4 regions of the Paenibacillus sp. B-A-8 genome follow, and region 1 is predicted to be linked to each of the others. Evidence: predicted binding sites of a transcription regulator. Region 1 holds the regulator's gene; each other region holds the start of a gene.
The links. Region 1 encodes Rex, which represses fermentation and respiration genes when NADH is low (regulators of the CRP and FNR family bind a similar motif). Its sites were predicted from a motif close to TTGTGAAATATTTCACAA; they were not measured.

Region 1 (7,721 bases):
ATAGAGGAGTCCATTCCAATACGTTCAACCAAACCTTTAGCCAAAACCGATTCATCGTTCATGTTATAGAGCTGATATTTCAAAGAAGAACTACCTGAGTTAATAACTAGAATATTCATACACGGTCACCATCCTTGTCGTACTTGAAGAAGCCTTCTCCTGATTTCATACCCAGTTGTCCTGCACGTACCATCTTCTTGAGAATTGTAGAAGGGCGGTATTTCAACTCACCGTATTCACGGAACATATTTTCAAGCGCAGCAAGAACCGAATCCAAGCCGAATCTGTCAGCCATTTCAAGCGGTCCATATTGGAATTGATAACCGATACGCATAGCATCGTCAATATCCTGTGCGGAGGCAACGCCCTCTTGCAACACATGCATAGCTTCATTGATAAACAAGCAAATGAGGCGTGATGTTACAAATCCTGGGGATTCATAAATCATTACACCTTTTTTCTCAACAATCTCATCAACAAAGGATTTTGTGTCTTCAAAAGTAGCATCTGAAGTTTTCAGACCGCGTACGATTTCAACAAGATCCACTTTAGCAACAGGATATATGAAATGCATTCCGATCACGCGTTCCGGATACATTGTAGAACTTGCAAGTTCAGTCAAGCTAAGTGTTGACGTATTGCTGGCAAGAATAATGTGATTTGGACATACTTGATCCAATTGATTTAGAATCTTTTTCTTTTCTTCCAAATCCTCAACAATGGTTTCGATGACCATATCACAAGAGCTGAGCTCTGCGAAATGTGTCACTTTTTGAATGCGGCTAAGAATCAGCTTCTTTTCTGCTTGAGTGATCGCCCATTTCTCCAATTGCTTATCTAGACTTGTCTCGATCATTTCGTAAGAGTAGTCCAGTTTTTCTGCGGTTTTCTCCACCAGCAATACATCCAGGCCTTTGGCTGCTAACATTTCAGCAATACCTTGTCCCATTGTGCCACCGCCGATGACACCTATTTTTTTGAAATTCATAAAAAAGTCTCCATCCTTTCAGGTATCTATACTTTTGTATTGTACCTTGTCTGTCGCAAAAATTTATAAAGCCCGACATATAATGATATCTTAGCATGCCTGAAAAGTAAAAAAAAATAACCAGCATAAAAATTTATGCTGGTAAAAGGACGCTGTCACGAAATTGACATCGAAATTGCTCTCCAGAGAGTACTTCTTCCTTCATTAAAATGTCAAGAGAGTAATCAAATACATTTCGTTGCTTTTCAAGGTGCTCACGAGTGCGCGTCATCAGTTCATCCAATATCTTACTATTTTCCTTCATAAGCTCTTCAGTGGTAACCATTTCCAGCTTAGCAATCCCCAGCGAAGTTAATCCTGACTTCATCATCGTTTCCACAATATTCAGCGCCTGATCGAAATCAGCGCGTGAACCTGTGCTTCGTCCGCCATAATACATTTCTTCAGCCGCCGCTCCACCAAGTGCAATCATAATCTGATCTTCCAAATAATCTTTGGTGTACAAATACTGCTCTTGCTGAGGATTGTGCCGTACATATCCAAGGGCTTGCCCACGCGGAGTCAGTGTAACCTGACTAACGCTTCCTGGACGAAGGAGCTCTGCCATGATGGCATGTCCCAATTCATGAATAGCGACCCTCTTTTTCTCTTCGTGATTGGTTTCTCGATCCGTTTTTTCACCCATCATTACCTTGTCAATCGCCATCGACAGATGCCGTTGCTCAACTTCCGTCAAGTCCTCACGCATCATATAAATCGCAGCCTCATTCATGACACTTTCCAGCTGAGCACCGGAGAAGCCATAGGCTTCTTCAGCAATTTTGTCGAGGCTTACTTCTGGATGAAGAGGTTTATTCTTCGCATGCAATTCGAGAATCGATTTACGGCCCTTCTTGTCAGGCATGTCCACTTGAATATGACGGTCGAACCGTCCAGGACGTAGCAATGCCGAATCAAGCATCTCTTTCCGGTTTGTTGCAGCTACCAGCAGAATTCGCGGTGTTTCGTTATTATAAATACCGTCCATCTCAGTCAACAGCTGATTCAAGGTTTGATCATATTCACGCTGCTGCCCGCCTTCACGTTTACCGCCAATTACGTCAATTTCATCAATGAAAATAATGGCACTCTGCTTGTTCTCCTTAACAGCGCGGCTACGGGCATCCTTGAACAAATCACGAATCCGGCCGGCCCCGACACCCACATACATTTCAACAAATTCACTACCTGATGCAGCTACGAATACAGAGTTTGTATAATGTGCAGCCGCTCTGGCCATAAGGGTCTTACCTGTTCCTGGAGGACCAGTGAGCAGAATCCCTTTTAAGGGACGAATCCCAAATTTGCTGATTTCCTCATGACGGATCAAAAAATCGAGTGCTTCACGAAGCTCTTGCTTCGCATTGTCTTGCCCGCCAATTTCTTCAAAAGTTAGCTTTGAAGGTCCTTCCTTCTTGCGTTTTTTCCCAGCACCAGCATTCACCGTAAGCCCGCCGCGCAAATGAGCAATTATAAGAAGTGCAGTAAGCATTCCAGCTGCTATAACAATTGGGAATATATTTATACCTAAAAAAGCCATGAAAATAAACAGTACAGGAATAAATCCGAGTAAAATTTCTTTAAGATACTTAGGCATTATTCCATACCCCCAAGGTCGCAGGTTTTCGCGGCAAAATAATAAATTTACTTTCTTTTCCATTGCTTAAACTAACATACACATTGTTGTCGTCGATTTCAGTAGATGCTATCACATCTTTATATTCCGAATGTTGCTCTTTTAATCTATCAAGTTCAGTAGGTATAAGAGTATATTTACGGCTCTCCATCGCTTCAGCTACAGAGAACAACGCTTTATCCCAGTAATCATCTAATAATTCATTTGAATTTTGATCCACATCGAGTTTAAGTTTACGTCCTTCAATCACTGACTTTCCTTCTTTGGATACATACGATACTAGATCACGTAAATTCGTGCCCGGCTGCAAATCAAGTTTCAAAGTGACCTCATCGCGGTTAATACTAATATGTGAATTATTTACTCCCTCATAACCGGATACAATCTTTTGGAGCGGTTCCTGTAAAGCAAACTGACGATATAAAAAGAATCCTCCGAACAATAGAGTAGCCGACAGTAGAGACGTTATCAGTACAGGTACAAGACGTAATTTCAAGAAACGTCCTCCTCTCAAAGATGACAAAATGTAAACAGAATGATCAATAAATCAAAGCTGTTAAGCGCTCATCAGAGCCTAACGTTCTCTTAATACTGTTCTAATTACAAACAGTAGTATATCACATGTGTATATACGAAAATGAAAAAAAGTGTGAAGATATTTAAAATTTTATTTTTTATTTTTTTCCAATTCATTAAATATATTAATTTATTTCAACGAAAAAAAAGAGCCGTTACTTGTCGTTAACAGGCTTATTTCCACATGTGTTTTTTAAATAGAATATATAAAAACTACCTACTTAGTATATCACAAATAGTACATTACGAGTATATCAAAATAATCCATCATATTAACGAAAACAAGCGAACCATAAATGGTCCGCTTGTTTCTAGTATAGTACTTTTGTTTATTTTAGCGGCTGGGTAAACTATATCCTTCACCCATTCGAGCTCCATCTGAGAACCGATAAAATTGATAATAATACCGACCGCTTTGTTTATAAAAAAGCTGCCATGCATACTCTCCGTTATATACCCCCGGCAACAACCGCTCGATACTAATGTCCGGAAGATCAGCTTTAATTATGCTGCGTATTTTCGCTTCAGAGGTCCCTTTACTCAGTTCCTCAGCATATACTGCGTCGTTGCCTTCTGCAAACTTCCCGTCTACAGTAAAGCGTACCCATACCATCAACTCGGTCCCGGATTGATTCTTCCCTGTTAAGACCCAGTACACTGCATTTTCATCCCACACGGATTTCTGTGCTTTAGTTACCTCTGTCAGACCAGCGCTGGTTTTGGCGATATCCTTAGCAATATCTCGCTCGTTCCATTGATCTTTCATAATATAGGCATAGAACTGGATAAGTCCAAACAGAAGGAGCAGAATCAGAACTGACCCCAGGAGGATCCATTTTTTCCTTTTCTTCAAGGTACAGCTCCCTTTCTAGTAATATATCTTTTTTGATTATATAACACACCCGTGTGTTTATCCAAAGTTTCATATTCATTCATATAAATTCTTATATTTACAGAAAAGGCCGTAACTTTTGCAAACGCAGAAAGTCACAGCCTTTCAGTTAATTTATGATCTTAGACTAGCGCTTGAGCAGCCCCTCAAAGGATTCTTGCGCCTTACGACGGATAGCTTCCTCATCTAACGTTACACATTGTCCATGTTTTACAACCTGTTTACCATTCACCCATACATGCTCAACATCCTTGGCACTGGCAGAGTATACAGCATGAGACAGCAAATCTGTGTGCGGTAGTAAATGCGGCTGGTCTATATCAATCGCGATAAAGTCAGCTTTCATGCCTACAGCGAGCCTGCCCACATCATTTAAAAAGATAGACTTCGCGCCATACTCTGTAGCCATACTCAGAGCTTCCGGAGCCGGTACAGCCGTAGGATCACCACTTACACCTTTATGGATAAGTGCTGCAAGACGCATCTCTTCAAACATATCCAAGTTATTATTACTTGCCGCGCCATCTGTACCCAACGACACCTTCACACCGGCCTTTAGAAGATCCGTAACACGAGCAACTCCACTAGCCAGTTTTAGATTACTTCCCGGGTTATGAGATACACCTACATTATGACGAGCCAGAATCTCGATCTCTTCATCATTCAAATGAACGCCATGAGCAACAATAGACGGACGTGTGAACATTCCAAGCTTCTCTAAATGAGCTACAGGCCGCAGGCCGTAATCCACTACATTCTGCTCCACTTCGCGTTTCGTTTCGGACATATGGGTATGCATCGGTAAATCCAAATCATGCGCCGCCTGTACAAACTTAACAAAGAAATCCGGCGGGCAAGTATATGGAGCGTGTGGCGAGATCATCGTTGTAATTCTACCGTCAGCCTTTCCATGCCAGTTCCGTGCAAAAGAAATCGCTTCCGCAAGCTTGTGATTCTGTACTTCCTCTGGACAAAGACCGATCACGCCTCTCATCAATACAGAACGGATACCTGACAATTCGACCACCTCAGCTACTCGATCCATATGATCATACATATCCAGGAAGGTTGTAGTGCCACCTTTCAGCATTTCCAGAACAGACAAGGAGGTTCCCCAGTACACATCTTCTCCGGTGAATTTCTCTTCCATCGGCCACATTTTTTCCTGAAGCCATACTTGAAGCGCTAAATCATCTCCATAACCACGAAGCAATGACATTGCGGCATGGCCGTGTGTGTTTACCAGACCAGGCATAAACAACAGACGACTGCCATCAACAACTTGCACACCTTCTTCCATCAAAGGCTCTTCTTTTCCTATGTAAGTGATCAAATCATCTTCAATAGTCATATATCCACTAAGAACAGGCTCATCCGTTCCCGGAATAAGAAAACGCCCGCCTTTGATAATCGTTTTACTACTCTTCATTTCCGCTTTCTTCCTTTCCGTCTTTCAAATAATAAGCAAGACTTTGCAAATCCGTTGTAAAATCGGCTGCATGAACCCGGATATTCGGTGGTGTTTTTAGAATCACTGGTGCAAAATTCAAAATCGCCTCAATGCCAGATTCAATAAGAATATCTGCTACATTCTGCGCTTCTGAGTCAGGTACAGTAATAATCCCAATTCGAATGCCTTGCTCACGAACTGTCTGACCTAGCTCCTCCATGGGTTGAACCGTAAGAGAGTTGATTTTCCGCCCTACCTTAGGTGCATAAGAGTCAAATATAGCGGTAATCTTCATAGTATCCTTCAGATAAGCATTATAATTAGATAACGCATGTCCAAGGTTACCGGCACCTACTAATGCCACATTCAGCTGTTGGTCCAGCTTCAAAATATGACGGATTTTCTCAATAAGATAAGTTACGTCATACCCGATACCTTTTCTACCGAAGTCTCCAAAATACGCTAAATCTTTACGGATTTGAGCGGGATTCAGATCAAGTTTTTGTCCTAACTCTTGCGAGGAAACGGTTAATATTTCACGTTTCTGAAGATCATTCAAGAAACGTAAGTATACAGGAAGTCTGCGAACAACGGCTTCTGATATTTTATCCGATTTCATAATTTACCTCCTAATTTAAGTACTATTCTGTTTGAATCCTATTAAAATTTCTGTACCTCGTCTCAATGAAGAGCGGTATTCTCTTATACCGCCCTTCATTGTGGAGTGATTAATTAAACAGAAGATGTCCTTCTTAAGAAACGCCTCCGTCTTCCAACCACTCTGCTATACGAGGAACCATTTGATCCGTAAGCATATGTTCCATTTTCGGGCCAGGCAACGAATAAAGGAAATACTTCCCATAATGAGATTCGATAACCCTAGTGTCATACACTATAACAATACCCCGATCCTGCGCTGTCCGTACCAGTCTTCCAAATCCTTGCTTGAAGCGGATAACTGCCTGAGGCACCGACAATTTCATAAACGGATTCTTCTTCTGGGCTTGTAATAACTCAGACTTCGCTTCGGCTAGAGGGTGATTAGGCGGTTGAAATGGAAGCCTCACGATGGCCAGGCATGTCAATGCCTCACCCGGAATATCTACTCCCTCCCAGAAGCTGCTAGTTCCAAGCAGAACTGAAGCAGCACTGTCCTGAAAGCGTCGAATCAGCTTACTGCGGCTTCCACCTTCCACGCCTTGACCTAGCACCATAATTTCTTGTGAGGCTAGAGCCTCTTTCAAAGGATCGTAAACTTGGCGCAGCATCTTGTAAGAAGTAAACAGAACAAGCATCCGTCCGCGTGTCGTAATTGCCGCTTCTGCTAGTGACTGTACGAGCGTATCGACAAATCGGGCATCGCCCACACTGCCCTTCACACTAGGGAAATCCCGTGGAATTACTAATAGTGCCTGCTCCCGATACTTAAAGGGAGATGGAAGGAGAGATGTCATTAGACGCCCCTCTTCCGCAGCTTCATTAAGTCCGAGATTATCAATCATAAACTGGAACGATTTATCGACAGAAAGCGTCGCCGAGGTTAACACAATACTTTTCTTTTTGTCGAAGAACAGCTCTTTAAGCTGGGTACTAACATCAACAGGGACGGCATATAGCTGTAGCGATTTGCTGCGATAATTTCCATTCGCCTCCAGCCAATATACTACATTCTCGTCGTTTAATCCCATAAAAAACCGTACTTGCTCACGTATAGAAGCTAAATCCTTAAATAAGCCGCTAATATCGGTTACTAAACTATCTGAAGAAGATTGACCTTCTTGATCACGCATCTCATTAAGCATTTTATCACCCTTACGGATAATTTCGCTTAATGTCAGATTCATAGTATTCTCCAAAGCAACCAATTCATCCCAATCTTTCGGTTTACGGGTAGGAAGTAACCGCATGACTAGCTGTCCAGCTTCTCCCGCCGCTGCATCGCTACGTTCCGGCAAGAGGCTAAATAGCTTGTCACTAAGTAGATCCCAGGTTTCTTTTACAGTAAGCAGATCTGGATAGATTCTATCGATAACTCCGCTCCATTCAGAAGCTTCCTCACTGCCTGATGACTGAAGCATTTGACGAAGCGTTGGGAGTTGGCCGTTACGACTATCCTTGTATAATCGGGATAGCGTGTGAG
Region 2 (7,721 bases), 170 kb from region 1:
GCGGAATGAAAAGCAAACTTCTCTTGCACCAAATAAATATGTCCCAAGTTCCATCTGATGTTGTTATTGAAACCTTCTGGAATGATATCTAGCGTTTCCTCGGAAAGCTCTTCAACTGCACGAACAGTAACACTACGCACAAATTCAATTTGTTTGAACACGATTGTATCCATCATAACCCCTCCCCATTTTTCATCCATAGTTTACCATAAGATTATCTTCAATTTCCTAAAAATGATTATATATTTATTGATATTTGCTTCATGACGAGCTTAATAAATGACTGAATATAACTCACCTTAAGCTCCTTCTTTCTGTAGCCCATCCATATCGAATGATTAGAGACTACATTTTCCACATCAACCTTGGCTAACGTCCCCTGTTCAAGATAAGGCTTAGCTAACAAAGCGGATACAAAACTAACCCCATACCCGGCAATCACAGCTTGAATAACCTCATTCACTCCATTAAATTGAAGCTCAACTCTTGGCTGTTGTACCTTTTTTTCTTCACATATTCGAACAAGTCTCTCTCTAGCTGCACTGCCTTCCTCTCTCATAATAAATGCTTCAGACATCACTTCTTCAAAGCTAACCTGCTGCTTAGCAAAAGGGTGCTTAGAAGCGACCACGAACACATACTCGTCCTTGTATAACTCCCGATATTCAAATATGTCTGTATGATGCGAAGGGAACTCCATATCACTGTAAATCGCCACGTCCGCTTCAAAGCTTTTTAATTGTTCCATCACTTCCTGAGAATTAGTAGTAGTGATTTGAATTTTTACTTCCGGAAAAGATTGTTTGAATAATGACGCCCACCTCGGAATGAGGATACTTGTAGCCAGATAATTACCTGCGATCCGAATTTGACCCTCAGGAAATTTGTGATGATTCTCAATGATCTGCTGTACTTGTTCACCCATGGCAAATAACTTCTCAAGGGGATCGATCAGTCTTTTTCCAATCGGTGTAAGTACCATCCTCTTTCCTTTGACCTCTAATAATAAAATTTGATTCTCCCGTTCAAACTTACGGATCTGCGCAGATATAGCGGGTTGACTGATATGTAAACGTTCAGAAGCTTTGGTCACACTGCCTGTTATCGCCACGTAGTAAAACAATTTTAATACATGAAAGTTCATCGTGATATCTTCCTAACCATATAAAATAAAATCATTATTCAAGAAGCTTCGTTTCTTACTATAACCATACATTATGGATCCTAACTATTATATATTGTTTATTTATATTTTTTTATCCTATACTTACAACTATTCATAAGGGAGGTTTCGTTAATGAAGGAGACAGTATTATTCTTAACCCGGCATGGACAAACCGAATGGAATTTGCAACAACGGATGCAGGGGCATCAAAATTCGGCACTTACAGCGTTAGGTGAGCAGCAGGCTGAATGGTTGAGAGATCGTTTGGAAGGCGAAAATTTAAGTGCAATTTATTCTAGTACTAGCCCAAGAGCATTGCATACTGCGCAGATTTTACGGGGAAAGCGGAGTTTATCCATTCAACAGGATGCTTCTTTAATGGAAATTAACATGGGCATTTGGGAAGGAATGAACACGGATCAGATTGAACAAGATTATCCTTTACAATACTCTCATTTTTTCACCAGACCTGATCTATATCTCCCTCTAGCTTCAGGTGAAACCTACAGTCAGCTTGAACAAAGAGTAACGCCGACTATAGAGCGTATCATTAACGATAACGAAGGACTTGAGGTGCTTATTGTCACTCATCGGATAACGTTAAAAGTTATAATGGCTCATTTTCTCAATAAATCATTGCAAGAGTTAGGGGAAATGCCGGATATTCTCTCCACAGCCTTATGTAAAGTAACGCTAACTGACCATCATACTACCATTGATCTCTACGGCGATACTTCACATTATCTTTGAAAAAAAGCCCCACGAAACGTTCACAGTATTAGGTAACTGCAAAAAAAGGTAACTCCGATATAAACGGAACTACCATTTTAGAGTTCAAAATTACATCTCTACGCTTTTGATTACAAAGCTACGGACCTTCATCCATTTTCCTGAAATGAATTCGTCAATCGTTTTCGTCTTCGGTCTAACACAAAAACGATGCTTGCTTCCTTTATCAAATCCCACCGCTTCAAAAATCAAAGCGTCACCTATTTGCTCCTTAAAGAACACTTGCTTCAATCCCAATCTATTTAACATTTCAAGCTTTACACTCTCAATATACGTACGTGAATATTCCTTAGACATATGTGTTCCTCCTAGTAGTGGTAGTAATATTATAAGATCAATATTAAGAAAATCAACCAAAGATCACATAATCATTATCCACAACCGTCTAAACCGGGATACATCTCATCACCTCAATAAGAAAAAACCAACCCATAGTCTATGGGTTGGCTTCTACGTATGAGATGATTACAAAATTATTTAACTTCTGTTGTTCCAGTCACTTTTCCGTCAATCTTTGCAGATGCTTTCAGATCCTCGCTTGTGAAGTATAGGTTACCGTCAATTGTTGCGGTTTCAGGCAGAGTAAAACCTTTCGCTTCTACATAAACATCGCCTTTAATCGTTCCGCCTTCAACTTTCAAATTTTCACTTTGTACAGTAAACTTAGGTACGGTAAGTGTATAACTTGCAGTGATCTTATGATCAGCGTCTTGTGAGTAAAGGGCAATCTTACGATAGATGTCGCCATCAGCGGCTCCTTTATCATGGAATTCTCCAGCTACAACAACCTCTTCAGGAATCGTTACATCATTTAGAATAGCTACAATCCAGTTTCCATCTTTGCTTACAGCTTTAGTAAATGCATCTGCTTGATTCACAATCGAGGCAGTAGTGACTGCATCTGTCTGCTCAGCAGCCGGAGCTGAAGTTGCCGCCGAGTTAGTTGCTTTATCCTCGTTTGCTCCACAACCAGCCAATACCGCTACCGAAACCCCGGCCACCAAAATCATTTTAAATAGTTTCATTTCGATTCCCCCTAATTTTGATTATAAATTAATTATATATTAAAATTCTTAATAATTAAGTGAATGGTTTCACAAATTTGTGTCAGTATATAAAGCGATTTCATTGTTCTGTCTCGTCTGGATTAAAATTTGTTTTCATGAGAACACCTCTTCTCGCTGACTTATTTAGGTTCTTAAATCTATTTACCCAAAATATAAAAAACATCACAAGGAAGAGTATGTTCATAGAAAAGTTAACAGTTTATCAACTAGTTAAATGAAATAAAAAAAGCTAGAGCACACACAGCGCTCCGCTCTAGCTTGGTAGCTCCACCTTAAATACGTTGTCTTAAATCTCGTCACTGCAAAATTTCAATCTCAGCAAATTGAGACAGATCATTCAGAAACTCAGGATAAGAAACAGCGATACAACCACAATTCCGAATAATAGAAGGCTTTTCCATACTACTAGCTAGAACGGCGGCAGTCATAGCAATTCGGTGATCACCATAACTATCCACGACTGCAGGCGAAGGACTACGACCACCAAAGATAATAAGTTCATCTTCATTATAAGAAGTCTCGAGTCCAAACGCCGCTAATAGCTTGGCAGTTGTCTCCAATCGGTTTGTATCCTTATCCTTCAGTTCCCTACAGTTCCTAATGACGGTAGTCCCCTCAGCGAATGCTGATACTACAGCTAACAATGGAACCTCATCGATCAGACTCTGTACTTTTTCGTTGCCTTCCACATGTACGGGAGTTAGCGTTTTTCCTGTAGTGCAGTAGAGATCCGCTATTGGCTCACCGGATATTAGCTGCCTTTCCCGATGTAGCTTCAGATCCACCCCCATCTCTCGTAGCACGCTGACGAATCCAAACCTAGTTGGATTCACACCTACATCTCTGATCCAAAGTTCCTTTTTACGATCCATACTACGAATCGTAAAAGCTGCTAGCAAAAATGCAGCGGAAGACAAATCGCCTGGAACAATCACATCTTTGGCTGCAAAGTTATAACCACCTCGGATAGAGGTAACGTTATTCTGGATTTCAATATCAATTCCAAAATATTTCATCAATCGTTCCGTGTGATCGCGACTCTGGCACATTTGTCGATAGCTACTTGTTCCATCTGCATAGAGACCCGCAAATAGAAAGGCTGATTTCTCCTGTGCGCTAGCTACTGTTGCCTCGATATTGATAGGGCTCAATGGGAACCTACCGTTAATCACAAGCGGAAGGTAGCCTTCGCTTTCGAGATAGGTGATCGACGCTCCCATTTCTATCAGCGGTTGTGCCACCCAATCCATAGGCCTAGTAGATAGAAGTCGATTGCCGGCTAGCTCGACTGCAAATGGATGACCTGCCAGAACAGACATGATAAGTCTCGCAGATGTAGCAGTATTCCCGATTTCAAGTCTGGCATCAGGAATTCTTAATGATTGTAGCCCCAATCCATAGACAGTTAATGCATTACCATTCCATGCAAACGTTACACCTAATTGGCGCAAAATAGCGATACAACTCTCAATGTCACGAGATCGCAGTACATTATGAATAACTCCCTTCCCTTCCGCAATGGCGTTCATCATAATTGCCCTCTGAGAAATAGATTTATCCCCAGGAACCGATGCATATTTGAATGAATGCTCGTCCAACTTCGCGCTTACCCTCAAGTCAAATTTTGTTGGCAGTTCGGTTTTGTTCCGTACCAATTCCATTCCTAATCACCTCGTCATCCGAGAGTATTTGCGAATATTTCATATCTCTTCCAGGAGCAAGCGGGATTTTTCGGTCACCTTGCGCAGCGTAGCTACGGTAACGCTGGCGCTTACGCTCTAAGCCAAGGTTGTTATCGAATGTGTAATCAACCAGCTCGATCGCATTCCTGCGCCTCGCTAGTTCAATCAGCCTTGCCCCCATCGCAGTTCTTACCATCACCGTAGAGTAGGCTTTTACTGACACTCCAGTTTTGCTGGAATCAAAAATATTCGGGTCCCCATCTGAAATGGAAATATCAGCTATTCCAGACCACCAATCGGGGCAGGATAAGCAGCGGAATGTCTTGAATTTCTTGAACTCTTCTACCAACCTGTAAAACGGCAGCGAATGTTCTTTGCCATCCCGTGTTCTGACCACAAACTGTCCCGGATATTCTCCTTCTCGGTAGCGCATAAAGAGAACGTCCTCTAGCTGAACTCCCAGAATTTCAGCAATCAGATGTTCGGTTCCAGCCAAAGATGTATTCGAAGCGCAACCCAGTTCAATCGTAAAGGCTACCTTACTAGCCAGGAAAGAGGTAGGTGTGTCCTTTGGTAAGTTGAGTAATTTATTAATGCCTTGAATTTGACAGGGAACACCGATAATTCCAATTCGCTCATACCGGGAATCATTCAACAAGTGAAGATTGGGGGTGATGCAATAACTCGTTTGCGCACATTCGATAATTTTATCCACTGAATCTGCAATAAACGCCTTCGGAACCCAAGGCTTTTCTTCATCTCTACCTACAACGATAACCGCATCCGCGACTTTCTCTTCCAGGGCCGTGATAGCCAAAATAGTGCCCGCTCCCCCTGCTGCTGCTCTTCCGAGAATATCCGGATCTGCTGCCGATAACTGATGAGTAGAAATATATACACCTGTCCAGCGTTCCGACTCGGAGCGGTTACGACCAAAGATTCGGAGCTCAGATTCCATAACGCCGGTATCATAACCCGGACAGACCTCGGTACAAAGCGTACAGCTTCCGCAGCTATCCATGGCTAGCTCCTCGATACCTTGAAATATAGGCAGAGGAACCGAGTCACTACTCATCGATAGAAGACCCTTAGGACATACGGCGGCACATAAACCACAGGATGTGCAGAGATTATGATCAAGAATCTCTTCCTTCAAGGTGTTAAAAGACGTCATAACGGTGCCCTCTTTTCTATAGAGTTTGGAAAATTCGACCTTAAAGTTCCTCACTGAATCCATTGTCTTGGAAATATCCCCGTCACAGTTTAACGCCGCTGAGCTTGGAATAGACTTCCTTTGTCCGCAAAGCTATGCTTCTCCAGTCATAGTGCAACTCAGTTTCCGTTCTGCCGGCTTCAGCAATACGGCTGGCCAGGGAATAATCTTGAAGAATCCGCAGGATATTTTCGGCAAGTATATATGAGTCCCCTGGCACGCTAGTCAGCCCAGTTCGTCCATCCTCTACAATCTCCGCTAAACCTCCAACGTCAGAAACAACTATAGGTGTTCCACTCCCCATCGCTTCAATTGCCACAATACCAAAAGGCTCATATAAACTCGGAAACACACACAAGTCCGCAATTTCAAGCAAGAAATTCTTCTCCTGATTCTTGATGAATCCAGTAAAGAGCACCTGGGAGTTAATATCGGAAGCTATACTTTCCAGCTCGGATAACATTGGACCACGCCCAGCAATGATAAATTTACAATCTGGAATCACTAAGAGGACCTCTCGGGCACTTTCTAAGAGCACCTGAACCCCCTTTTCTTTCACTAATCTTCCAATAAACAGCACAATCCTTTCTTCTGCCTGTGCATAAAGTTCTCTTTGAAAAGTGTGAGGCTCCTTAAGTTGCAGCGAGCTAAGGTCAATGCCATTAGGAATCACTTCCATTTTCTGTTCATCAATCGCATGCACATTGCAAACCTCGTGCTTCATATAGGAACTGCAAACAATAACCTTGTCTGAAAGAGATACGAGTTCATTCTCAATAGAATGGATACCCTGCTGCTGTGGCGTGAATAACCCTTGATTCCTACCATATTCCGTGGCATGAATCGTCGTAACTAATGGTAGGTTAAGCTGATGTCGTAAAAGAATAGCTGCATACCCTACCAGCCAATCATGCGCATGAATGAAGTCAAATCTGACATTACCAAGAAGCTGGGTCTTCACATAATCCACAATCGCCAGATTAAATTGGAGGACCCAATCTTCAAAATCAGTCAGGTTCTCGTACGAATTCACCCGATGTATGAACACACCTTTTTCCGTCTCGAAAATAGGACTTTGGGGCGCGGAATTGGTCACTACATGAATCTCTGTCCACTCATCCTTCAAGTGCCTGGACAATTCATAAACATGTGGTGCGATCCCTCCAATAATCAGAGGGGGATATTCCCATGACAAAATTAAGACGGACACGGGTTTTGGCATACATGCTTCCTCCCAATCTCTCAGTTTTTAGATAGAGAATAACCCGTAAAATATTCCCACCATGTGTTCTGTTCCAACAACGGAGGAGAGGCATGATCTCTTTGAAAGGAGAGCCAATCCGAATAATGCGTTTCACCATCCTCCAGAACATGCAAAACTTTAGATCTCGAAATGGATACAAACGTTTGCGCTTTTTTAATAATCCCTAAATCGGCATAAAAATAACGGTTTTCCACACGGGGGAGTCGCATTTCTATTGTTTCTCCAAGAGACTGTTTCACCGGAAAGAGAAAACGTGAGAATTTATTATCTACTGAAAGTGTAGTTAAACGAACCGCCTGCTGTAATTCATACCATGATGCATTAAAATGCCTAGAAATAAGATTTCTCATGCCTTCGTCCAGAGCTGTCTGAAATGTCAATCGTTCCCCATCATACTGCAATCTTTCTTCCATACTTGGCATCTCCTAATACAGATTAGATACCTCCAGTCGAACATTTACATTAACTCTGCCATTCTACCGTAATTTCAGATACACCTTCTCGCGGGGTCGTAAACTTATGTGGCAATCCCTTTTCCCTG
Region 3 (7,721 bases), 1.1 Mb from region 1:
AAAACAGGGCGTAGTTCCGCATCAGCTTCAACGCGGAATGATCCTCTGCACGAGATGCGTAAAAAGTCAGAAATGAGCCGCTTATGAACAAAACGGACACGATTGCCAGTCCAACGATGCTCCACGATAACGGATTGGTAAACAGCGCCCAGTAATCCAGAGAAACTGACTCAGCCTGCTTCACAATAAAGCCGCCTTCAGACAAAGTTAGCGCCACTGACAACGAAGCCGGAATAAGCAGGCCTGTAGCTCCGTACAAAAAAAGATAGACTATGTTTTTCTTGGAACCATAATTTTCAAAAGCATAGAACGAACCGCGAATCGCAAGAAGAATCACTGCAATACTTCCCGGAACTAGCAGCGCGGAGCCATAATAATAGGCTGTATCCGGAAAAAATCCGACGATGCCAATGTAGAAAAAGATAAAAAATACATTTGTGATCTCCCAAACGGGTGATAAATAACGGGAAATCAGACGATTAATGAGATGATCCTGCTTAGTCAAACGAGCATAAAAGGCGAAGAATCCTGCACCGAAATCAATGGAAGCTATAATTAAATAGCCGTACAAGAACAGCCAGAGCACCGAGATGCCAATTATTTCGTAACTCATCATTCAGTGCCCCCCTTTTCCGTAGATGGATTAGGATGTTCCTTCATCCATTTCTCCATCTCACCTTCTGCCGGGTTATTGTTGAACAAGCGTCTTAGCACGATTACACACATACTGCCGAGTACGATGTACAAGAGCAATAAGGCGAAGAATATAATTCTTACATTCGGTGAAGTCGTGGCAGCCTCCTCTACACGCATATATCCACGGATAATCCACGGCTGTCGCCCAACCTCTGCATAAAACCAACCTAGCTCTACAGCTAGAAAAGCGAGCGGTGCGATCAGTGCGATGATGCCAAGCATCCACTTGTTAAGCGCATTGCGCTTTTTCCAGAACACAAACAGGAAATATAGGACTGCTATCGCGAGCAGAGCAAATCCGATTCCGGCCATTAAATCAAACAGGTAATGAACCAGAAGCGGTGGCCATTCATCCTTGGGGAATTCCTCCAGCCCCGTTACCTCTGCATTAAAGTCTCCAAAAGCCAGGAAGCTGAGCACCTTCGGCAAATGAAGAGCCCCTAGAACTTCATGCTCTGCATTCAGCCATCCCATTAAAACCAAATCCACACCGCTACCCGTCTCAAAATGCCACTCTGCCGCTGCAAGCTTCTCCGGCTGATGCTCGGCCAAAAACTTGGCGGACACATCTCCAGCTAACGTGTTCAGCAAGCCGAACAGTAAAACAACCGCCATCATGAGATTCAAGGATTTTTTGTGGTATGCGGATACCCCTTTTCTCAGCATCGCAAAGGCTGCAATCCCGGCTAACAAGGCAGCTCCTGTCAAATAGGCCGAGCTTAATACATGGAACACCTTGGAGAACGTCGCCGTATTCAGCATCGCTTGCACTGGGTCAATCGCTGTGAATTGGCCTGCTTCCATGACAAAGCCTCCAGGCTGGTTCATGAATCCGTTCACCGTCGTAATAAAGACGGCAGACATGCCTGCCCCAGCGACAATAGGAATCGTCAGCAGCCAATGAATATACGGATTTTTGAACCGATCCCACGTATATAAATAAATGCCCAAGAAGATGGCTTCAAAAAAGAACGCAAACACTTCCATGAATAACGGAAGAGCGATAACATTCCCAGCCAGTTTCATAAAATTCGGCCACACCAGTGCCAGTTGTAGTGAAATCGCTGTACCGGTCACGACACCAACCGCTACAGAAATGACAAATCCGCGAGACCACCTCTTCGCCATAAGTGTATAATGGGGATCTTTCTTTCGGATCCCGATGAACTCTGCTATAGCGATCATTAGCGGTATACCGACGCCAATCGTCGCAAAAATAACGTGGAACCCGAGAGTCAAGCCTGTCACCAGCCTGCTCCATAGCACCGTATCAATTGCCATTCTTTACTTCTCCCTTCAAACTCTGTTCATTTTTCGTGATAAGTTGATGCTTATGATTAGGCCGGCTTACTCTTGGGCTGCATTCAATATCAGGTTTAACCGGGCTCAGTGACATCGTTGCCTATTCGTTTTAGTATGACGTTCCTCGTTCTTTGATATGTAAAAAGAGAAAAATTTCACAAATCAAGAGTTGGCGATCCTGATTTACCTGATACTGAGCAGTCAAATTAATAATGTGACCTAATGATTAAAATCATCTTATCTTAAAATGCAAGTAATTCAATCACAGAAAACTCTTAATCCTTAAACGTTCAAGAAAGGGACAAATCTTTCTAACAACTCAGTGAATAACACAAAAATCACCCGAAGGAGCTATTGATTCATTAGTATATATGTGATGTCACAAGTCTTCTCCTAATTTGATGTTAGAGAAAAACGATATTTTCTCATCCTAATCCGTAATATATACTCCCTTTTTCAATATAAAAAACACTGACTCAAATCATCAGTGTTTTTGAATTAAATATCGTAATGCTTACCAATGGCATCGCTATGTCATCTTCGTCATGACAAATCTTTTTCCATTTCATATTGCTCGATGTATACGTCAAGACCAACTCCTTGAAGGAAACGTATAGAATTTCTATCTCTTTTGTCTACATTATTGACGGTAATGGTTGGATATCTCTTTCCGATCCAATGAAATAAGGAACGTCCAAATCCTCGGTTTCTTTTTTCTCGCAAAACACCGAACTGTAGAACTGCTCCGTTGGCCGATTTTATTACCGCGTATCCACAAATCTTATTCTCTTCCCTTATCGTGACCACATCGTATAAATGCGGGTTTCGTAAAATTGCATGAACAGATTGTTCCCAAGATGGTTCGAAATTCCAGTAAGAATGTACCGATGTCCAATCCAAATCTTCCAGTCGAACCGTAGCAATGGAAGTAAAACTAAGATCGTCCGGAAGGGTTACATCAATGCGCCCCTTGAAACAAACCAATTCTCTATGAATTTGAAATCCTATGGCGGTATACGCTTTTATAGCTTTATCATTGGTTTGGATCACTTCAAGCAAGCATTTTTGAATATGATGTTTTTTAAAAAAGGGAATAGCATGACGATAAATTTGTTCGACTAGCCTTTTCCCTCTATATAAAGGAATGACTCCTGTACCGGTATTAAATGCAGTTCTTTTACCGTTATGTTCACCGATGCCATGCATAACAAATGCAACCTGCTTATCTTGATCATAAGCACCGAACGACAACTGATAATTCACTTCCGCACCTGCAAACTTATCAGCTAATTGCTCCGAAGAAACTTGAAATGGAATGACATAATCGGAGAAGGCTTCGTTAAAGCAAGTTGTAAACTCTTCTAATACAAGGTCCTCAACATTTTTGATCAACATGTAGTTTTCTCTCCTTTACTTTTAGTTTTATGACTTATGATGCAGTCAACTTCCTTCATTTAGTTCGGCCATAGAAAAAAGAATACCCGTCTGATTTCCCTAGCTTAGTCGTCTCCGTTGCGTCCACTAGCTTGACCGCTTTCAGTAACGATACAATTTGCGTATGCATTAGCTTTGCATCAAACTTATCCATCTCTCTGTTTTCACTATTCACTAGTAGATAATCGGGCATTGGAATGAAGCCAATTACAGGTATACCTGATTCAAATAAAGGCTGACTCTCTCCAAACTCAAACTTGTTATGTCCACGCAATAATACAGTACGTGTGCTATCTGTCTTTTCAATAGCCTTCAGCCAAATGGCTGCCATCATTTCATTGCCCGCATAAGTATATTCAGTACTTATTTGTCCAGTAGGGCCATAGTGACCCGTAATATCGTCCTTCCACTCCATGCTGCCTAAATGTTCAACCGTAATTCCAGCTACAGCTGTTAAATGGTCTTTATTGCCATCCCAGAGCTCTCGATGTCCCTCCATCCAGGTGGAAGTTGCTTGAGAAGACCCTTTGAAATCCGGTAATCTAAAATGCCCTGTCACAAAAGCGAAAATCATCGTACGTTCCGGCTGCTCCTGCTGTAAGTAACGAATCATGGACAGCATGCCCACAGCACCATTCTCCTCCACTACATTTATCCCATCCGTATGCGTATTTACGATTATCGCTTCGTCTTTATTTTTACCGTCAATTTTCACATAAAAGGATTCTGTTGGAGCATTTTTTTGTATTTCTGCTTCTAAAATAACTGTACCTTCTTTATGCTCCTGAGCTGCGCTGATCACCTTCTGCCCATCCGTTTCATTAACCCAGATCGCAGGGATTCCAGCATAATCGGTGGTAAAAGGCACATATTGCTTTGCAACCTTATCATCGGAGACCCCTTTCCAGACTAGAACAACTGCTTTTACGCCCATTTCCTTCGCTTGCTCCAATTTAGCTTCTTTTAAAGCTGTAGTGAGAACTAGATCGCCTTCATTTGGAGCAATTTGGCTTTCCATTGGAGATGAATCCCGCATGTTCATTACGATCCCACTTGGGAAATTTCTAAAATTCTCAATTTCAATGACAGCAATTTTCCCGCTGGCCTGGTCATATTCACCACGCTTCGTATACACCAGTTCCCCTGTTACGCCCTTTTCGTCAGTCTCTCCGGAATAGGGGAAAGCTGAAGAGACATGAATTTCCTGCTGATCAATCATTAAAGAACTGCTCTTTTCTTCCCATCGGTCAAAGGTATAACGATCACGATAAACATTCAACCGCATATCCGTTACCTGCTGCTCCAGCCATGTAATGAATTGATTGTGACCCTTAGAGCCGGTTGTACGGCTTCCAAAAGAATTCATTACCTCAATATCCTTCAGCATTACTGCTGCAGAATCCAATGTATGTTCATCGATCGTCACTGCCGCATTCGTTGCTAATGCCACAGGCTTTGTAATAGGTTTTGCATAGATTCCAATACCCCAAAGTACAGTGACGATAAGAGCTGCGAGGCTAAATAACACTCTTCGAACCACTAGAAACGCAGTGACTCTTCTACTCTCCTTTTGCCAAAACAGTCCTCTCCATATGCCCGCTACGATCAGCAGCAGGATAGAAAGCGCAAGCAGCCAAAATTCCTCTGTTAGTAAAAACAACCCTTCCGCCGCCACCACACTAATGAATACCACATGTAACTTCTCACGCTTTTTTAAATGCAAAAAAGAGATGCCTAATTCTGCTAATAAAAAGACAATGGTAACTATCGAGATTACCGTCTCTTTGCCAATAAATACCGTAGCACAGAGTGCTAAGGTCAAAAGCAGCACCGCTGACAATCGTCTATATAAGTTTTCTAACATGACGCCCTCCTATTTCATCTAACTACTATTTTGACATTACATTTGTAATGCCTTATGGTTTTAGCATATTGAAAAGACTCATGAAAAACAATGAAACGAACACCAGAATGTACAAACGGAGGGGAAATGTCATCTCAAATCATGAATTATACAGTCCAAATACCTCTCATCATCAGTCCAATAAAGAAACCAACCGTTTGACAAGAGAGGCCATCTGCACGGCATTAGTCTATTTGATCCAGGAACAGCCGTTTAACAAAATCACCATCACCGATATTGTGAAGCACGCAGGAGTCTCTCGAACGGCTTATTACAATAACTATTCCTCCAAGCAAGAGATCCTGGTGGATTTGGTCGATTCGCTTATTTTTGAAATTAATCAAAAACTCTTGCCTTACACCAATGAATTAACAGGCAAAGTCAAAGAACCTCAAAAATTTATTAAAGTGCTTTTTGAAGTTATTTTTCAACAGCGTAGCATCTACAAGGCTCTTCAAAGCGCGAAGTTTGATCATGTGATTCTGGATTGCTTGAATGAAATGATGCTCTCTACTGCTCAGGACAAAAGCGAAGAGAATATATATCGTATATACTTTAAAGCGGGAGCCCTCTATAATGTTCTCCTCAAATGGATACAATCCGACTTTACAAAATCCATTGATGAGATGACCAAGATTTGTCTCTATGTATACCAAACTCCAATGTCCCAGGAATAAGGTTTAAATATCGTATTTTTTAATGTCAAAATAAAGAAACCACGGAACCAAGTTCGGCTCCGCAGTTTAGTTATCAACCATTCTATTGGATCTGCTTCATGTATTCTTTGAATGCTTCGGCGATTTCTTTGTATTTTGTATGATGCAGGTAATGTGAACCTTCCATCGGGATCATTTTTCCCTGTGCGGATTGTTTGACTTGCTCCTCATGAAGCGGAATCCACTGTTTATTGTGCTCATTATTCGATTGAACAAAGAGAAGCAACGGCAAGTCATTTGGAATTGTGAGTTTTTCTCCATTTTTAAAATTGGAACCGAGGTGGCTCAATTCATTCATTAACGTTGGATTGACCGCAACTTGATTCGAAATCAAACGCATCTGTTCTTTGGTATGCTCATCGAATGCAAGCGATTCATACGGATCTCCGCTCACTTTTTGGACCAATCTCATAAGACCTGATTTTTTGAGAAACTGCATCGATTTTATAGGCAATTTGACATCCATACCAGGTTGATTGGGAACGCTGCTATCGATGCCGACAAAAGCAACAACTTCATCCCGATAGGTGTTCACATAGGATGCTCCGTAAAGTCCAGTTATAGAATGTCCCATTAGAATGTATCTGTTAATACCCAGTTGCTGCAGAGCTTCGTGAACCTCACTTACAATATTTTCTGTCGTTCTTTCTTTCTTGGTTTCATCGCTCAAACCATAACCGAAAGGCTCGACCACCACGACTTTATAATTGGGGGAAATTTCATCGATCAATAATTTGAAATCAAGCGCAGGCGTCGGGGTTCCTTGTCCCGGAAGGAGCACAACGGTTTGATCTCCGCTGCCTTGAATGAGCACATTCATCTTTTTCCCGTCCACATTGACATACTGGCCATACGATTCGATTTTCTTTTTCTCGACCCCGTTGCTGATAACATTAACGATAAAAACGATGCCCATGAACAGCACGAGCGCTCCTACAATACCTCCGATTATTTTTAACCATAGGTTTCGTTTCTTGTGGCTCTTAGTCCCCGTTGTTTTTATTTCCACCATATTTGCCACGTTCATCCTTCCCTTCCTTGTCCCTGTATCTGAAGTGCCGCCTTGACTACATGTTCAAAGTGTAATCAACCAAGATGTACTCTTCGTGACGAGAATATGAACGGAATATGAACAAGCCAAAAAGAAAGCAATCTCTAAATGCATTGAAATCAAAACTAAAACAACCTAAGGCATGCACCCTAGGTTGTTTCAATCGTATGATTCTACATATGTTGTTACATATGCAGCCCTTGAAATACTTCGTACAAGACTTAAGCGCTCATCTCATTAACGGCTGACGGTTACCTTGATGGTATCGCTTAAGGTCTCTCCCGCTGCATTGACCAGCTCCGCCCGGTATTCATACATGCCGGAAGCGCGGCCAGTGACATCAGTTGTAGTGCTCTGCGCTGCTGGCGTGTTGGCGTTTAGCGCTTGCGTGTCAATTAGCTGCCCGTTCTCGTAAAGGCGGTACTCGGTGGCGTTAGTACCCCACCACAGATTCATCGTTACTTTATAAGAACCGTCTCCGTCCCAGTTGTCATGGGCCAGAACCGGCTTGCCCGGAGCGGCGTCGCGTATCGTCACCGTGAGCGGCTGGCTCTTAGTTGTGCCATATTTATTGGTCAGCTCCGCTGTGTAAACATAGTTGCCGTTCGGCTTGCTGTGA
Region 4 (7,721 bases), 340 kb from region 1:
ACTTTCATTCATTTGGTCTCGCTTGCTGACTGCCGCCTCGACAATGTTCTCCACACTTTGTGTAAACATAATACTCCACCCCACCGTTTTCTATTTAATCCTTTACTACAACCTTCGGTGTCTACAAGCTCACTGTCACAATGTCTCCACTAAGGGAGACAGGATAAGTCACAACACTACCTTGATCCGGTGCTTGTACTTCACCCGTGCGGAGATCTATTTTCCAATCATACAGTGGATCATAAAGAAAGTGGCCCGAAACGATCCCTTCAGCAAGCGGACCCCCTTTGGGATGAGGGCTCCGATTCTCCAGCGCATAGATCGCTCCGTCAGAGGTACGAAATACAGCCAGCTCCACATTTTCAGCCACAACTACCCGGCCGATCTGTAACAGGAAATCCTTTACATTTCCTATCGTATATGTCTGTGTTGCCATTTTCATTGTTTTTCTCCCTTCTGTTTGTGTAATCTATCCGTTAAAGTCTTGTTTCTTCAAAAAGTGCAGCACGTGTGCTGTTATCATTCAGTATTTTTTTCCAAGGATCTGTGACCTGAGTTAAGGCAAAATCAATCCGCGCCGCAAGCTCTTTACGATTCTCTTCATTGTTGAGAATGACCGTTTGAATCTGTTCTAGCCCCATACGCTCAACCCACTCGGAGGTTCTCTCCAAATAATTTCCGGTTTCACGGTAGTATTGCATCACAGCCGAGCACACTTCAATTAACTCTTCATCGGTCTTCACCTTGCAGAAGGCGTCCGCTATTCGCGGTTTAATACCGCCGTTACCACCGATAAATACTTCCCAACCGCCATCATTACCGACGATACCGATATCCTTCGTGCAGGATTCTGCACAATTACGAGGACAACCGTTAACAGCCATTTTAAACTTCGCCGGAAAATCAAGACGCTCATACTTACGCTCCATAAGAGCGCCCATTCCCATCGAATCTTGTGTGCCAAAACGGCAGAACTGCGAGCCCACACAAGTCTTAACCGTACGAAGAGATTTGGCATAACCGTAACCTGAAGGCATATCCAGCTCTTCCCATACCTTAGGTAAATCCTCTTTTTTCACACCGATCAGATCCAGGCGTTGCCCGCCAGTCACCTTCACAACTTTCACATCATATTTAAGCGAGACATCGGCGATTTTCTTCAGATCCTCTGGTGTTGTTACCCCGCCGTACATGCGTGGTATTACAGTGTAGGTTCCATCCTTTTGAATATTGGCACCCATTCTTTCATTTACAAATCGGGATTCTTTCTCATCTTGATGAGTATCAGGGTTCATCATCCCTAGATAATAGTTAATCGCCGGACGACACTTGGAGCAGCCTTCCTCTTGTTTCCAACCGAGTACATTCATGACCTCTTTTGTTGTTTTAAGTCCTTTAGCTGTAATTTCAGCAACAATCTCATCACGGCTAAGCGTTGTACAGCCACAAATACCTTGCTTGGCAGCTTGCTGGAAACTGTCACCCAAGACAAATTGCAGGATTTGTTCTACTACGGGTTTGCAACCCCCACAAGAGCGAGTAGCGCCAGTGCAAGCTTTAATCTCATCCACAGTAGTAAAACCATGTTCGGTGACGGCATCTACGATCGCTTTTTTAGTTACACCGTTACAACCGCAGACAATTTCTTCGTCCGCCATCGTCTCTACGGAAGCACCCTTCTTAGCTCCCCCACCGCAGCATCCCGTTCCCATGACCTCTGTATAAATTTCATCGGTCATTACCGCGCCTTGTTTTACTAGCTTTTGCAGATTCGCGGACTCCGTCACATCACCGAACAAGACCGCACCGACAATTACATTATTTTTGAGCAAAATTTTCTTATAGGTTCTCTTCCATTCATCTTTGCTTGAGATCACCGTGTGTTCAGGAGAATCCAAAAACTCACCTGCAGAAAATACATCCACCCCAGATATTTTAAGCTTCGTGGAAACAATGGAACCTTCATAAGGCTTCGTTTCACTACCACATAAATGTTTAGCTAGAACCATGCCTTGCTCAAATAGCGGGGCCACCAGTCCGTAACACACTCCACGATGCTCGGCACATTCGCCGATGGAATATACGTTCTGCATGGAGGTTTGCAGATAATCATCCACTACGATCCCACGATTTACGGAGATTCCGCTTTCTTTTGCCAACGTTACATTCGGTTTAATTCCGACGGCCATTACCACAAAATCTGCAGCAAGCGTACTGTCATCACTGAACCGCAATCCACTTACTCTCTGTTCCCCGGTCAATTCTACCGTTTGTTTGCCCATAGCAAATTTCACACCTTGACGCTCTAGCTCAGCTTGCAGCATCGAGGAGGCATTCCGATCAAGCTGGCGCTCCATCAGGTCTTCCATTAAATGAACTACAGTAACGTCCATACCTAGGTTCACAAGACCTTTTGCTGCTTCCAGCCCAAGCAATCCCCCGCCGATTACAGCCGCTTTACTATATTGTTTGGCCGCTGCCAGCATCGCATCACAGTCGGAAATATCTCGAAACCCAACCACGCCCTCTTTATCACTGCCAGGCACAGGTAAAATAAAAGAATTCGAGCCTGTCGCAATAATTACTTTGTCGTATGGCACTGACAACCCGTTATCTGCAACAACTTGTTTGGACTCTTCATCAATTCGTGTCACTGTAGTACCCGTGTGCAGGGTAATATTATTGTCTTCATACCAATTCCAGTCGTTTAGGATGATATCATTAAGGGTTTTGCTACCTTCAAGAACATAAGACAACATGATCCGATTGTAATTGGGATGAGGTTCACTTCCAAAGACCGTGATGTCATAAGCTCCACCCAGCTTCAAAATCTGCTCTATCGTACCTATGCCCGCCATACCGTTGCCTACTAACACTAATTTTTCTCTCTTCGCTGTCATGGTTAGGTGCCTCCTCAAGCTTATGAGTACATGCTCAATTTCTCTTCTACATATTGGAATTATACGGTTCAAATTCAAGTCGTCATTGTGATTGCGGTCACTTTAATTGTGAATGTTTTCACACTTTAGTTCGCTAATGATTGTTAGGTATTTTCAAACATAAAAAGCCAGACCAACGATTCTGAAGAACCGTTAATCTGGCTTTGATGTACTATTTTTAGCGTAAAGTTAATAGAATCTCTAAGACATCATGAGGCATAAGCTTCATATCCATCCCATTATCGAGCAGTAGCTTTCCGTTCACCTTCAGCTTCCAGACTTCATTACTTAGCGGGGTATAATCATTAACAGAAAGCACGCTTCTACTACCATCATCCATCTGCACCATATCGCAGCTCTTTAGCAATTCTCTTACAGTTAAATCCTCTTTAAATAACATAATATATGAATGCTGCAAATCTACTTCTACACTTCCGCCGTTCAAAATCAGCATTACAGTTTGAAGTGGTTCTTGATGGTCCTTAGATTTCGCTGTGAAGACTAGCTGTGAATCATATCCTACAACATTATTCCAATCCGCTTTCCCAATGATTTGACCGTCCATCTGAAGCTCCCAAACCATTCCCGACTCTAGTGAAATATCCTTTACCGAAAGAATACTTGAGTTATCCTCAGCAAATGTGGCAATATTACTACCTTTCAGTAACTCCATTATTGATATTCCATTTCTGTAGCTCCCACTGAGTGACCTGTCCGATGGTTTGGTAAGCAGTTCTTGATCACCAATCTTAATCGATATCATCGGCCCCTCAGATCCTGCTGCACCATTATTATCATTACTATTAGCATCAGTCTGAGTGGAGCATCCATTTATTATGAATACGATGATTAAGCCTAGCATCAACTTCCACAAATTTCGCGTGGGCATCCTGGCACCGCCTTATCCCGCCTAATGACCCTATAGCGTCTCAGGCTTGTAAAGTTATGTATACTATCTATTTAAGAATAACTTAAACAAGCCTTGTTCTCAAATAAGTAAAAATTCTAGATTCCCTAGAATAGAGTTCTTCTCGAAAATCACGTTTAAGCATCCTTCCACAACTGGCCAACCTGCCTTCAATTAATCTTAACCATATTTTTCAGGATCATTTCATCTACCTTTTTCAACGGAGGTATCCTCATTGCTATGCATTGTATAATTTCCCAATAAAAAAAGCCCCCTAAGGGACTCTTTAGAGCTCTATTCGTCTTCACTGGTATCTAGGGAACAATATATTATTCTCCAGATGTACATGTTCAAAAGTCATACTCTCCAGCTCTTCCAGCCGAGCATATGTCAATCGATAGGTCGTACAAGCATGCGCCGGTGGAGTGAAATCATCTGTAACACTACGTATTTTTCTCAAAATATCGCCCGCACCATCATGCTCATTCTCCAGCTCAGACAATGACTCGCGGATTGCTGTCAAGCCTTCTTCAGTAGGATTAGCATCGTACGTCAACAGCTTAGGAAACTCATCTTCTTCTTCTTTAGCCGTATGCGTAAGTAGTTCTTCCTTTAGTGTGTTAAACAAGTCATATAACTCAGCCAGATGAGGAGAATCGCCACCATGCACTCGATACACCTTAGTTACATTTTGGCTAATGAGGGGTAGCTCTTCACGGAGATAACGGTGATGTTTGTTTATGATATGGTCAATTAACTCTTCAGAAGGTGCAGTATTCCAAGCGATTTCCTCTCCGGGTACTGGATACTCTTCGAACAGCTTGTTAAGATCACTGATGATTAGCTCTTGATCCAGACCACGTTCAGCCGCTGCTTCAGCAAGAGGTTTAGCTCCACCGCAACAGAAATCAATCCGTTTTGCCTTGAAATAATCTGCCGCTTTAGGGAACTGCAATACAATATCTCTAACTAGTGCATCTGGGGTAAATCCAGCTTGTACCGATTGTACTTGCTTCGAATCCGAAATACTATCATTAAGTTGTTTAGTTTCCATTATAGCTCCTCCTTGGGTTATGGGATTAGGTTTTGAATAAATCTTATCCACTTCTTCACCTTAACCCTGAAAGGAACTTTGACTTGTGATTGTACGCACGGAAATTGTATCTTATTTTTGAACGAAATTGGAGATTAATGCACATGCAAAATAAACGCAAAAAAAGCACCTTTACCTACAAAGGTGCTTGTTCAACTCTCTTTATTGCACATAAGCCTGCATATACGTCCGCTGTCCCTTTGAATCCTTCAAATAAGGTCCCAACCCGGCAAAACGCGAGTGATCCATATAGACACCGGTCATCCATCTGCCTTCCGTCAACCCCCCATTCCATTTAAGGACAAGATCAGGCGCGGAAATCCATTCCTGAAAGACTCGTATATTCTGATCTTTGTATTCTTTACATGGCTTAGACCGCTCAATAAGGTGAAACTCATTAAGATATGTTGGAACGAAATAAGAGGATATCGTATGCAAATCATCATCGTCAAAAAAAGGCTCATCGCCTAAAAAGGGCTTGAATAATACGGTGTTCTCGTACATGGACCAAATTACTGCTTGCAGCACCATGCTCTGGCGAATGCCGTTATGAAACTTATATTGTCGCTCATGATTCACCGCATTTTCCTCTTCGAGAGGTTCCGTCGACTCCAGACAGTGCCGTTCACAGCCAATACATTTCCAGCCGGTCGGACTCTGAATCCATTTTTGAAAAATAGTTCCGCTATCATTGTTCCCTTTGTAGAGTGAAGAGATAATGCTGTAAGGCACGCCAATCCACGCATCCCATAAGGAATCAGGAAGATGGCTATGCAGCATGAACAACGTCTTGTCATAGATGAGCTGTACTTTGATAGAAGCATTCTCTAGCTCAGCAACATCCTTTTTTCCATACGTTATTTCCCGGGAAAACAGGGTCGTCTTCGTCTTCATCTCCCTCGCCTCCTAATAGTTTTGCTATGCCTGTACTCCATCTGAGTAGTTTTGAGCAAAAACCAAATACGCGAGCGCTTCCATTCAAGGATCATACAATGTTTTTCTATTATATTACAATTATTTTTAAACTGTGCAAGTTTTTTTCAAGCATAAAGGATTGGAACAAAACTGTCACTGTCTAATATTTAGAAATTGAAAAGCCCTTTTTCCACCATTTCGGAAAAAGGGCCACAACATTACTGTGAATTTTAGTCTACCCAGCTCTCAGCCCAAGACTGAATTTGCTGCATAACAGGCTGCAATGCACGGCCTTTATCTGTTAATTCATACTCAATACGTACGGGTGTCTCTGGGTATACATGCCTAACCAGTATACCCTCACCTTCCAAATCCTTCATCCGCTCGGACAGCATCTTATCGCTCATTGAAGGAATGAGGCCGGAGATATCTTTAAACCGCTTCGGTCCACTCATCAATGTCTGAATAATAAGTCCATTCCAACGTTTGCCTAAGAAAGAGAAGGCTGTTTCAAATCTGGGACACATCGCAAATTGATGTTCTTCCATTGTTCTCACCTCTCACTAGCGAAACTTACTATTAGTTAGTATATATAATATTAACACATTTTAACCTTGATGAACATCGTTTACCAAAAAAAGTTCATCTGACTCTATTATTATATCCCCAATGTCAATCCCCCACAGGTCCTTTAGATCCACGCCCGGCAATCGCTTCGGTTACGATTTGTGCCAAGTCGTCATTTCCAAATAACGAAAGCACACCCAGGACTGTATCATCAGAAATGTCCCCTGCTTCCTCCGCAGAAACCGTGAGGGAAAGCGCATGACGCAAAGCTTCATTCCCTTCTTGCTGCGGATAGGCCTGCAAATAAAGCGCATGCGGATCGAGGCCTTGATTGACGCACCACTGAGCAAAGACAAGGATCATCATCTCTTCTTCGCGCTTATAGCTTTCGATGATCTGTTCCTCCACTAATTTACGGTTATCCTCCATATATTCTTCTCCTTTCTCGGAGACCTCATTCAGCAAGCTGTGCCGCCAGCATATGACTAGGCAGTACCGCTGAAGCAGCAATGCTGCATTGCTCCGGTGTATTTATATTGCTAAGAAAATCGTTCACCACTCCACTAAAACCTCTTCTATCCAGCACAGTATCCCGGCTTCCAAAGCTTTGAATTTGCGGCTTGGCATCCTTTTTATAAAGAACAGCCTTGTCCAGATCCACCACTTCCACTGATCTGCCATATCCATGTAGCTCAAGCTTCTCCACATCCACGCCAGCTTCACGAATCATACTGTACATCCCTACTGCGCCATGTTTCCAGCTGAGCATTCCAGATGCCTGTAGAAGACGACCTGCTTCATTAGATTGAAGATGATTACGAAGCCGTTCATAATGATCTCCACACAACCACAACAGCAAATCAAGCATATGGATCAAATCATCATGCACAGTTTCGCGGCTGGTACCCGTCTGTAGCTTCGTTCGATGTTTTATCGCACTACAATGGCTAATCCCACCGACTTCCTCAAGCCATTGCTTAGCGGTAACATACATAGGGGCAAAACGGCGATTAAAGCCCACTCCTAGCAAAAGCCCTTTATCTTGTGCTAACTCCGCCATCCTTCTGGACTCTTCAAAATCATAGGACAGCGGCTTATCTACATATACCGAAATCCCATGTTCGAGACATTTTGTTACTATATCATAATGTGTAGTCGTTGGGCTATGTACAAATACTGCATCCAGATCCCAAGAAAACAGCTCATCCAGATTCGTCGTACCTTTAGGAAAACGGTAAGTTTGAACGGCCTGCTCCACCGTTGTCGGTGAATGACTAAGAACACCAACTACCTCCGCATG

Region 2: ACN6MV_RS20140 (polymer-forming cytoskeletal protein) is a predicted target of Rex. The motif match lies at 3,037-3,054, and genes of this name have one in related genera.
Region 3: ACN6MV_RS15550 (cytochrome ubiquinol oxidase subunit I) is a predicted target of Rex. The motif match lies at 2,142-2,159, and genes of this name have one in related genera.
Region 4: nirB (nitrite reductase large subunit NirB) is a predicted target of Rex. The motif match lies at 3,007-3,024, and genes of this name have one in related genera.

The regions. Positions count from the first base shown of each region.
Region 1 covers NZ_CP183882.1:4,649,683-4,657,403, forward strand. Annotated here, with positions in the region: gene ACN6MV_RS20865 (acetate/propionate family kinase) at 1-119, opposite strand, end outside; gene ACN6MV_RS20870 (3-hydroxyacyl-CoA dehydrogenase family protein) at 116-988, opposite strand; gene ACN6MV_RS20875 (AAA family ATPase) at 1,122-2,624, opposite strand; gene ACN6MV_RS20880 (hypothetical protein) at 2,617-3,159, opposite strand; gene ACN6MV_RS20885 (DUF5590 domain-containing protein) at 3,574-4,092, opposite strand; gene ACN6MV_RS20890 (amidohydrolase) at 4,259-5,560, opposite strand; gene ACN6MV_RS20895 (redox-sensing transcriptional repressor Rex) at 5,550-6,200, opposite strand; gene dinG (ATP-dependent DNA helicase DinG) at 6,334-7,721, opposite strand, start outside.
Region 2 covers NZ_CP183882.1:4,484,316-4,492,036, forward strand. Annotated here, with positions in the region: gene ACN6MV_RS20120 (DinB family protein) at 1-176, opposite strand, end outside; gene ACN6MV_RS20125 (LysR family transcriptional regulator) at 239-1,144, opposite strand; gene ACN6MV_RS20130 (histidine phosphatase family protein) at 1,298-1,915, shown strand; gene ACN6MV_RS20135 (hypothetical protein) at 2,006-2,251, opposite strand; gene ACN6MV_RS20140 (polymer-forming cytoskeletal protein) at 2,428-2,979, opposite strand; gene aroA (3-phosphoshikimate 1-carboxyvinyltransferase) at 3,318-4,682, opposite strand; gene ACN6MV_RS20150 (Coenzyme F420 hydrogenase/dehydrogenase, beta subunit C-terminal domain) at 4,639-5,877, opposite strand; gene ACN6MV_RS20155 (glycosyltransferase family 4 protein) at 5,960-7,138, opposite strand; gene ACN6MV_RS20160 (hypothetical protein) at 7,159-7,593, opposite strand; gene ACN6MV_RS20165 (alpha-amylase family glycosyl hydrolase) at 7,643-7,721, opposite strand, start outside.
Region 3 covers NZ_CP183882.1:3,519,691-3,527,411, reverse strand. Annotated here, with positions in the region: gene ACN6MV_RS15555 (cytochrome d ubiquinol oxidase subunit II) at 1-616, opposite strand, end outside; gene ACN6MV_RS15550 (cytochrome ubiquinol oxidase subunit I) at 613-1,977, opposite strand; gene ACN6MV_RS15545 (GNAT family N-acetyltransferase) at 2,542-3,393, opposite strand; gene ACN6MV_RS15540 (hypothetical protein) at 3,449-5,296, opposite strand; gene ACN6MV_RS15535 (TetR/AcrR family transcriptional regulator) at 5,377-6,012, shown strand; gene ACN6MV_RS15530 (alpha/beta hydrolase) at 6,095-7,078, opposite strand; gene ACN6MV_RS15525 (chitinase N-terminal domain-containing protein) at 7,340-7,721, opposite strand, start outside.
Region 4 covers NZ_CP183882.1:4,987,342-4,995,062, forward strand. Annotated here, with positions in the region: gene ACN6MV_RS22590 (formate/nitrite transporter family protein) at 1-69, opposite strand, end outside; gene nirD (nitrite reductase small subunit NirD) at 122-442, opposite strand; gene nirB (nitrite reductase large subunit NirB) at 477-2,900, opposite strand; gene ACN6MV_RS22605 (hypothetical protein) at 3,118-3,828, opposite strand; gene ric (iron-sulfur cluster repair di-iron protein) at 4,151-4,900, opposite strand; gene ACN6MV_RS22615 (hypothetical protein) at 5,102-5,833, opposite strand; gene ACN6MV_RS22620 (winged helix-turn-helix transcriptional regulator) at 6,085-6,402, opposite strand; gene ACN6MV_RS22625 (hypothetical protein) at 6,527-6,850, opposite strand; gene ACN6MV_RS22630 (Gfo/Idh/MocA family protein) at 6,876-7,721, opposite strand, start outside.